One region of the Saccharopolyspora antiqui genome, then DNA from elsewhere that is predicted to be linked to it. Evidence: riboswitches for the same ligand, from Rfam matches in the RefSeq annotation. Region 1 holds a riboswitch; each other region holds the start of a gene.
The links. Region 1 has a riboswitch for S-adenosylmethionine ahead of thrC (threonine synthase). Riboswitches for the same ligand answer to the same signal wherever they lie in the genome.
Positions count from the first base shown of each region.

Region 1 (3,267 bases):
CAGAGTGCTCCGCACCGACCAGGAAGGAGATATCGCCATCCTGCCCGGCCCGCAAGGCCCCCGCTACGTCTCGCGAGGCGACCCGTTGCGCGCGACGGAGTCGTAGCCGATGCCAAGAACCGAGCGGCACCGCACGAGTGCCGGTCGCCACCCTCCGGCGGGTGCCGCTCGGTTTCCGGACGGGATTACAGGCCGAGGGCTTGGTTGACCGCCTCGGTGGTCGGGGCGATGGTGGCCTTCGGGCCGAGCTGGTCCTGCACCGCGTCCAGGGTCTTCAGCCCGTCACCGGTGATCAGCAGCACGGTGTCGGCGTCCGGGTCGATCTTGCCGGTTTCGATGAGCTTCTTCGCGGTGGCCACGGTGACCCCACCGGCGGTCTCGGCGAAGATGCCCTCGGTGCGGGCCAGCAGCCGAATGCCGTCGCGGACCTCGTCGTCGCTGACGTCCTCGATGGCGCCACCGGTCTTGCGCACGATGTCCAGCACGTACGGGCCGTCGGCGGGCGCGCCGATGGCCAACGAGCGGGCGATGGTGTCCGGCCGCACCGGCTGGACCACGTCGTGGCCGTTCTTGAACGCCGTGGACACCGGGGAGCAGCCGGTGGCCTGCGCGCCGAAGATCCGCACCGGGCTCGGCTCCACCAAGCCGACCTGGCCGAGCTCGTTGAATCCCTTGTAGACCTTGGTCAGCTGAGAACCAGAGGCGATCGGCACCACGATCTGCTCGGGGATGCGCCAGCCGAGCTGCTCGGCCACCTCGAAGGCCAGCGTCTTGGATCCCTCGGAGTAGTAGGGCCGCACGTTGACGTTGACGAACGCCCAGTCCTCGTGCTCCGAGGCCAGTTCGGTGGCCAGCCGGTTCACGTCGTCGTAGTTGCCGTCGACGGCCAGCAGCGACCCGTCGTAAACCGCGCTCATCAGGATCTTGGCGCGCTCCAGGGTCTTGGGCACCAGCACCACCGAGTCCCAGCCGGCGCGGGCGGCTGCGGCGGCAACCGCGTTGGCCAGGTTGCCGGTCGAGGGGCAGGCCAGCACCTTGAAGCCGAACTCGCGGGCCGCGGCCAACGCCACCGCGACCACGCGGTCCTTGAACGAGTGGGTGGGGTTGCCGGTGTCGTCCTTGATCCAGATCCGCTTGACGCCCAGCGCCTGGGCGAGCTTGTCGGCCCGGATCAGCCTGGTACAGCCCGGTTCGGTGTTCGGGTGCTCCTCGACGTTGGAGGGGACCGGAAGCAACTGCTTGTAACGCCAGATCGAGCGCGGCCCGGCTTCGATGTCCTCCCGGCGGATCCGGCCGAAGTCGTAGGCGACCTCCAGCGGGGAGAAGTCTTCGAGGGAGACGAACTCGGGGGCCAGCGGCTGCCGGTGCCCCTCTTCCTTGGACACCAATTCGACGGCATTACCCAGGTCCAAGGCTTTGTTGGCAGCGGTCTGGGCATGGGCAGCAACGGTCATCGCGAGGTCCTCTCCTCATCTGTCCCGCGGACGGGTCGGAATTGGCACCGCTTTCGCCAGCGGCCTCGCGCAAGTACACGATTCGCTGACGACGGTTGCCGGGGCTTCATCGGGCCGTTCCCTCTGCCCCTCTGGATGAGCTATGCAGTTGTGCCCGCAACGCTAGTGGACCGCGCCTGGTCCTGGCCAGGGCGATCCAGATGGCGGGACTGTCGCCGATGCGTGCGACGATGCGTGCATGAACGCACCGGCCGTGGTCCCCGATCCGCTGCAGCTGGTTCTCGGCGACGAGGAACTGCTGGTGGAACGCGCGCTGTGGGCCGCCGTCGGCGCCGCCCGCGCCGCTGATCCGGAAGCCGAGCTGCGCCGCGTGAAGGTGAGCGAACTCACCCCGCCGGAGCTGACCGAACTGCTCAGCCCGTCGCTGTTCGCAGAGGGCCGGGTGCTCGCCATCGAATCGGCGCAGGACGCCGGTAAGGAGATCGCCGAAGCCCTGCTGATGCACGCCCGGCAACCGGCCGACGGCGTCATGCTGGTCGTCGTGCACAGCGGTGGCGGGCGGGCCAAGCACGCCAAGGAGCTACCAGGCGCGTTGCGCAAGCTCGGCGCGCGGGTCACGGAGTGCAACAAGATCACCAAGCCCGCCGAGCGGGAGGCGTTCGTCCGCGACGAGGTGCGGCGGGCTGGCGGCAAGACCGACGCCGCCGGAGTGGCCGCGCTGATCGAGACGGTCGGCTCGGATCTGCGGGAGCTGTCATCCGCGGCTGCGCAGCTGGTCGCCGACACCGGCGGCAAGGTCGACGAGGTCGCGGTGCGCCGCTACCACCGAGGGCGGGCGGAGGTCACCGGTTTTGCGGTCGCGGAGAAGGCGGTGACCGGGGACCGGGCGGGTGCTCTGGAGGCGCTGCGCTGGGCGGTGCAGCTCGGCGTCGCGCACGTGCTGATCGCCGACGCCCTCGCGGACTCGGTCCGCACCATCGGCCGGGTCGCCGCCGCCGGTGGCCGGGGCGACCCGTTCCGGCTGGCCAGTGAGCTGGGCATGCCCGCGTGGAAGGTGAAGAAGGCGCTGGCGCAGTCCCGCGGCTGGAACCCGACGAGTCTCGCCGCGGCGCTCCAGGCGGTCGCCGAGGTGAATGCCGGGGTCAAGGGTGTCGCCGCAGATGCCACCTACGCATTGGAACGCACGGTCCTGCGCCTGGTCGAACTCCGCAACCAGCGCTCCTGACACCCGCAGCCAGGCTTGGGTGCACAGCAAAAGGCCCCTTCCCGAGGAGGAAGGGGCCGAAAGCTCGGGCCGTGGCTCAGAGCTGGTTGGCGCGCCGCGCCAGCGCGGACTTCTTGTTCGCGGCCTGGTTCTTGTGGATGACGCCCTTGCTGGCGGCCTTGTCCAGCGCGCGGCTGGCGGCCCGCTGCAGCTCGATGGCCTGGTCCTTCTCACCAGCGTCAGCGGCCTCGCGGAACTTGCGGATGGCGGTCTTGACCGAGGACTTGACGGCCTTGTTGCGCAGCCGGTTCTTCTCGTTGGTCTTGATCCGCTTCATCTGGGACTTGATGTTGGCCACTGTCGCGCCTCTTCCTGGTCTGTCGAATCGGTCGTGCCGCGCTGTTTGTTGGCGCTGCGCTCGGCAGGTTTCCTCCACGGCGGAATGCCGCACGGCACGGTCGTCCATGCTAACAGCGGCTACCTGCGCGGATGTCAGCCGGGCAGGGCCGGAAGCCGGTCTTCGGAGGTTGGGCACCAGAATTCGACGGCGTAAGATCACCGTCGGCTGTGCCTAGGGTTCCGCTTCCGCTCCGACAGGGCATCGACAAC
Region 1 is NZ_JBQQBO010000005.1:66,182-69,448, forward strand. Features, by position in the region: gene ACTWQN_RS10745 (DNA internalization-related competence protein ComEC/Rec2) at 1-106, shown strand, start outside; gene thrC (threonine synthase) at 186-1,454, opposite strand; SAM riboswitch class I at 1,467-1,596, opposite strand; gene holA (DNA polymerase III subunit delta) at 1,693-2,679, shown strand; gene rpsT (30S ribosomal protein S20) at 2,756-3,016, opposite strand.

Region 2 (3,267 bases), on a different contig from region 1:
ACCTGGTCGGGGTGTTGGGGCGGGGCGCGGGTAGGTTTTCGGTGTGGACGACCAGCAGGGGGCACTGCTCGGCCCGGCCGAGGTGCGTCGGCTGGCCGAGGAACTCGACATCCGGCCGACGAAGAAGCTCGGCCAGAACTTCGTGCACGATCCGAACACGGTGCGCCGCATCGTGGCGTCGGCCTCGGTCGGCTTGGACGACGTCGTCCTGGAGGTCGGCCCCGGGCTGGGCTCCCTGACGCTCGCCCTGCTGCCTGCCGCCGGAGCGGTGATCGCCGTCGAGATCGACCCGGTGCTCGCGGCGCGGCTGCCGCGCACCGCCGCCGAGTTCGCTCCGGCGCTGGCCGACCGGCTCACCGTGCTGGAAGCGGACGCCCTGCGGGTCCGCGCGGCGGAGTTCGCGAAGCCACCGACAGCGCTGGTCGCGAACCTGCCGTACAACGTGGCGGTGCCGGTCGTGCTGCACCTGCTGGCCGAGCTGCCGAGCCTGGTGCACGGCCTGGTCATGGTGCAGTCCGAGGTCGCCGATCGGATGGCCGCGAAGCCGGGCAGCCGGGTTTACGGCGTGCCGAGCGCCAAGGCGGCGTGGTTCGCCGATGTGCGGCGCGCCGGTCCGGTGCCGCGCAAGGTGTTCTGGCCAGTGCCCAATGTGGACTCCGGATTGGTTTCGTTCCGGCGCATCGCGCCGCCGTCGACGGTGTCGCGGCAGGAGGTCTTCCGGGTGGTGGATGCCGCGTTCGCCCAGCGGCGCAAGACGTTGCGCGCCGCGCTATCGGGCTGGGCCGGGTCCGCGAGCCGGGCGGAGGCCGTGCTACGTGCTGCGGGCGTCGATCCGGCGGCGCGCGGCGAGCAGTTGTCGATCGGCGATTTCGCGCGCATCGCCGAGGCCGCGGCTGCCGAGAGCGCTCGCTGAACCACCCATCCGGACGCTTGCCAACCGAAGCACTTCCATTACACGGAGTCACTGGTAACACCTGGTATGGCGGGAAAATTCCCGCTCGTCCAGGTGTGTGATTTGGCAAACGATTTCGGAAAGTGACGGCTATCAACTTGCGCTGGAATCCGCCAGTGGGTTCTACTATTCGGGAAATCCATCCCGAGCGGCCGAGAGACCTGGCTCAGCGAAGCCGCAGCAACCACCCGATCAGGGCAGGTGCTAACGCCAGGACCGATGGAGTTGTTGTGGAGTCCAACGCGCTGTTAGCCAGCCCGCCTGCCGGTCAAACCCGAGGTCAGCTGGCCCGATCGAGGCAAAGCCACATCCGGAGGCTGCTGACGCAGCGACGCGTCATCGACCACGGGCGTCGGACGACCACCGCCTGTCGTCGCGAGATGTGACCCAGCCCTTCCTCCCTGTCCGAAGTTCCTTGGCCTGTCGCCGCTTCCGCGTGCGCGGCCGTCGCGAGCTGATGTGGAGCCGATCGTGATCACAGTCGAGAACCTGACCAAGTCCTTCCAGCACAACAACGGAACCGTCCGCGCCCTCGACGGCGTGTCGATGGAGGTCGCGGCCGGTGCGGTGTGCGGTGTGGTCGGCCCGAGCGGCGCCGGCAAGTCCACCCTGGCGCGTTGCATCGCGCTGCTGGAGAAGCCGGACGCCGGAGCCATCCGCGTCGATGGCACCGACCTGGTTTCCCTTGATGGCAAGGCGCTTCGCGCCGCGCGCCGGCAGATCGGCGTGGTGCCGCAGGGTGATTCGCTGCTGCGGCAGCGCACCGCCGCAGGAAACATCGCGTTGCCGCTGGAAGCGGCCGGGTTGACCGGCCCGCAGCGGCGCAGCCGGGTGGGCGAGCTGCTGGACCTCGTGGGCCTGACCGACAAGGCCTCGGTCTACCCCGACCAGCTCTCCGGCGGGCAGCGCCAGCGGGTCGCGGTGGCCCGTGCGCTGGCCGCCAAGCCGTCGGTGCTGCTGGCCGACGAACCGACCTCGGCGCTCGACCCGGGCACCACCGACTCGGTGCTCACGGTGCTGGACCGCGCCCGCGCCGAACTGGGTGTCACCGTGCTGGTGGTCACTCACGACATGGCGGTGGTCCGCAGGATCGCCGACGACGTCGCGGTGCTGGAGGGCGGCCGGGTGGTGGAGCACGGCAAGGTCATCGACCTGGTGGCCGCGCCGGGCAGCCGAGTGGGTTCGGCGCTGCTGCCCGACACCGACCAGGCGGAGCCGCTCAAGCCGACCGGTGGTCGGCACGACGTCGTCGCCGAGGTCGTGCTCGTCGGGTTCGCCGCGGTTGGCGCGCTGCTGCCGGAAGCCGCCAGCCGCTTCGGTGTCGAGCTGGCGATCCTGGGTGGCGGGCTCACCCGCCTCGGGGACACGCCGGTGGCGAAGTTCAAGATCGGCCTGACCGGTGAGCGCGCCGAGGCGGCTCTGAAGTGGATGATCGAGCGGGATGCGCACGTGCGACGCGCTCCGGTGTGCGTTGACGGAGTTGCTGCGTGACCGATGTGACCCCCTGGTCGGAGGTCTTCGAACTACTCGCCGAAGCGACGGTCGAAACGCTCTACATGGTGCTGGTCTCCACCCTGCTGGCGGTGCTCGGGGGTTTGCCGCTCGGGGTGTTGCTGCACCTCGCCTCGCCGGTCGGCCTGAACCCGAGACCCGTGCTGTACCGGGTGCTCGGGGTCGTCGTCGACGTGGTGCGTTCGGTGCCGTTCGTGGTGCTGCTGGTGGTGCTGGCCTCGTTCACCCGGCTGTTGATCGGCACCTCGATCGGCAGCACCGCGGTGATCGTGCCGCTGACCATCGGCGCCATCCCGTTCTTCGCCCGGTTGACGCAGAACGCGTTGCGCGAGGTCGGCTTCACCGTTGTGGAGGCGGCGATCACCACCGGATCTTCTCGGCTGCGGATCGTGTGGACGGTGCTGCTCGGCGAGGCCCGAGCCGCGCTGGTCGGTGCGGTCGGCGTCACCGCGGTGGCGCTGATCGGTTACGCCGCGATGGCCGGTGCGATCGGCGGCGGGGGACTGGGCACCACCGCGATCCAGGACGGCTACCAGGGCTACGACGACCGGATCCTGTACGGATCGGTGGTCGTGCTCGGGGTGCTGGCCTTCGCCATGCAGCTGATCACCGATCGCACCGCGAAACTCGTCGACCGGCGCCGCACCACTGCTGCTTAGCCATTCGCCCCCCAACCATTCATGCGTGCGAAACCGCCGTAGCCCGCTTTCGCACGCACAACCCTCTCCTGCTCTGTCCAGAAAGGACACAACTGATGCGTTTGCGCTTCGCTGCCCTGGTGGCCGCCGCCGGACTGGTGTTGG
Region 2 is NZ_JBQQBO010000037.1:11,493-14,759, reverse strand. Features, by position in the region: gene rsmA (16S rRNA (adenine(1518)-N(6)/adenine(1519)-N(6))-dimethyltransferase RsmA) at 44-913, shown strand; SAM riboswitch class I at 1,089-1,178, shown strand; gene ACTWQN_RS35325 (methionine ABC transporter ATP-binding protein) at 1,424-2,443, shown strand; gene ACTWQN_RS35320 (ABC transporter permease subunit) at 2,440-3,123, shown strand; gene ACTWQN_RS35315 (MetQ/NlpA family ABC transporter substrate-binding protein) at 3,219-3,267, shown strand, end outside.
Region 2: another riboswitch for S-adenosylmethionine. It lies ahead of ACTWQN_RS35325 (methionine ABC transporter ATP-binding protein); the one in region 1 lies ahead of thrC (threonine synthase).

Region 3 (3,267 bases), on a different contig from region 1:
CTGCCCGGAGGAAGACTGCTCGGTGCTCACAACGGCCATTGTCCCTGAACCGGACCGAACGCATCGCGGCAGTACCACCTCCGTCCGCAGGCGGCCGATCACCATCCGACCTACCACCACCCGGCGGGTGCCGCCGCCACCCGAAACCGCCGCCGCAAAACCCACCGCCAACTGAGAGGTGAAGGGCACCTTTTACCAACTAACTTGGCGAAAGGTGCCCTTCACCCCACCCCCAGCTTCCGGATCGCGGAACGATCAGTCGAGGAAGCCCGGGGCCGGGCGGGGGTCGTCGATGGGGACCCATTGGCCGTCGGCCTGCTCGTAGTGCCAGGTGGGGCCGTCGATCACCAGGTTCCGCAGGGCGCTGACGACGCGGTCGACGTGCTCGTGCGTGGTTCCCAGGCCGACGCTGATCCGCACCGCGCGGTCGGCGTCCGAGCCAGCCCGCGAGAGCAGCCGACGGGTGGCCAGGTGTGCGCAGAACAACCCGTCGCGAACGCCGATGCCGTGCTCCGCCGACAGCGCCGCAGCCAGCAGACCGGGATCCTGACCGTCAACCGTGAAGCTCACCACGCCGACCCGGTCGTGGTCGGCGTCGAACAGGCGGAGCTCCCGGAGCCCCGGCACGCCGCGCAGCCCGGCCCGCAGCCTGGTCAGCAGCGCCTGCTCGTGCTCGACGATGTTCGCCCAGTTCGCCGCGAGCGCCTGGCAGGCCACCGCCAGCGCGTGCACGCCGACGGTGTTCGGCGAACCGGCCTCCTGCCGCTGCGGCCCGGTCGTCCAGCTCACGGACCGTTCCCGCACCGACCGGGTGGCGCCGCCACCGGCGAGGTACGGCTCGGCGGCGTTGAGCCAGTCCGCGCGGCCGATCAGCGCACCGGCGCCGAACGGCGCGTACAACTTGTGCCCGGACAGCGCCACGTAGTCGACGTCGAGCTCGGTGATCCGCACCGGCCGGTGCGGGGCGAGTTGGGCGGCGTCCAGCACGGTGCGCGCGCCGCGACGGCGAGCCACCCGTGCGAGCTCGGCTATCGGCCACAGCTCGCCGGTGACGTTGGAGGCGCCGGTGAGCACCGCCAGCCGCGGCCCCTCCGGGCAGTCGGCCAGCGCCGCGTCCAACGCGGCGACCGCGTCCGCAGGCGTCTCCGGCGCGGCGATGCGGCGCACCCGCGGACCCGTCCACGGCAGCAGCGCGGCGTGGTGCTCGGTATCGAAGACGACCACGGACGTGCCGCGCGGCAGTGCGCGGGCCAGCAGGTTCAGCGCGTCGGTGGTGTTGCGGGTGAAGACCACCGAGTCGGTGCGCCGGGCGCCGACGAAATCCAGCAGCTTGCCGCGAGCGCTTTCGTAGACCCGGGTGCACACCTGGGAGGCGAAACCGGCGCCGCGGTGCACGCTGGCGTACCAGGGCAGCAGTTCGTCCACCGCCGTCCGCACGGCCCGCAGGCACGGCGCGCTGGCCGCGTGATCGAGATTGGCGTAGCCGACGCTTTCCCCGGTGACCAGCGGAACCCGCAGCGCGCCACCCACCACGGCGGGAATCCGATACTCCACATTGGACTGAACTGGTATGTCGATGACGGCGGACGACATGGTGCCCCTCCTCGGGCCTCACCGGACCCGCCAGGAAGGGTCCGCGCTTGCCGAGTCGCCCCACGCGACCGGCCAGGTCCTCACCCGGGGCACCCCACCGCGGTAGGAGGGTTGCCGGCCAGCAAGCCGGGGCTTGACGCTGGCACTCATGACCTTCGACCCAGCACCTTAGGAAAACCGCCGCACCAGAGCAACAAGGTTCCCAGCACGTGGGAACAGCCGTCGTCACACCGGATCCAGTGAAGGGTGAAGGGCACCTTTCGCCAAGTAACTTGGTAAAAGGTGCCCTTCACCTGGGGCTACGCCTTGGTGACGGCGACCTTGATCTCGGTGCCTTCGCCAACGGTGCCGGTGAAGCCGTCCGAAACGGCGCCGGGTTCAACCGCGTTCGCGAGGGTTTCGCCCGCGATGAATTCGCGGTGCGCGGCGAGGGCGTCCAACACGTCGGCGGGCGCCGACACGGTGGCCGTGATCCGGTCCGACACCTCGAAGTCCGCCTCGCGGCGGGCCTGCTGGACGACGCGGACCACGTCGCGGGCCAGGCCTTCGGCGGCCAGCTCCGGGGTCACCTCGATGTCCAGCACCACCAGCCCGTTGCCGTTCGGCAGAGCCGAGGCCGCTCCGGTGTCGGTGGACACCAGCCGCTCGGTGAACTCGCCATCCCGCAGCTCGATACCCGCCGCGACCACGGTGTCGCCGGTGCGCCGCCACTCGCCGGACTTCACCGCCTTGATCACCTTCTGCACGTCGCGACCCAGCCGCGGACCGGCGGCCCGCGCGTTGACCGCGATCTCGAAGCGGCCGTGCGCGGCGACGTCGGTGCTCAGTTCGAGCTCCTTGACGTTGACCTCGTCGCGGATCAGATCCGTGAACGGTCGCAACACCTCCGCCTGCGGGGTGGCGACCACGAGCTTGGCCAGCGGCAACCGCACCCGCAGCTTGTTGGCCTTGCGCAGCGCCAACGCCGACGAGCACACCTGCCGCACCTGGTCCATCGCGGTCACCAGCGCGGCGTCCGCGGGCAGTTCGTCGACCAGCGGCCAGTCCGCCAGGTGCACCGACCGGCCACCGGTCAGCCCCCGCCAGACCGCCTCGGCGGTCAGCGGCAGCAGCGGCGCCACCACCCGGCAGGTCACCTCCAGCACGGTGTGCAGCGTGTTGATCGCGTCCCGGTCACCGGCCCAGAACCGGTCGCGGGAGCGGCGCACGTACCAGTTCGTCAGCACTTCGAGGAAATCGCGCACGTGCGCGCAGGCACCGGCCAGGTCGAAGGCGTCCATCGCCGACTGCACGTCGCCGACCAGCTCGTTGGTCTTGGCCAGCGCGTAGCGGTCCAGCACGTGCTTGCTGTCCACACTGGACTCACCGGGGACGCCCGCGGCGTTGGCGTACAGCGCCAGGAAGTACCAGGAGTTCCACAGCGGCAGCACCGCCTGCCGCACCGCGTCGCGGATACCGCGCTCGGTGACCACCAGGTCGCCGCCCCGCAGGATGGGGCTGGACATCAGGAACCAGCGCATCGCATCCGAGCCGTCGCGGTCGAAGACCTCGTTGACGTCCGGGTAGTTGCGCTTGGACTTCGACATCTTCAGCCCGTCGTGGCCCAGCACGATGCCGTGCGCCATCACGTTCGAGAACGCCGGGCGGTCGAACAGCGCCGTCGCCAACACGTGC
Region 3 is NZ_JBQQBO010000012.1:25,947-29,213, forward strand. Features, by position in the region: gene lspA (signal peptidase II) at 1-39, opposite strand, end outside; gene ACTWQN_RS19650 (aminotransferase class V-fold PLP-dependent enzyme) at 256-1,593, opposite strand; SAM riboswitch class IV at 1,632-1,747, opposite strand; gene ileS (isoleucine--tRNA ligase) at 1,893-3,267, opposite strand, start outside.
Region 3: another riboswitch for S-adenosylmethionine. It lies ahead of ACTWQN_RS19650 (aminotransferase class V-fold PLP-dependent enzyme); the one in region 1 lies ahead of thrC (threonine synthase).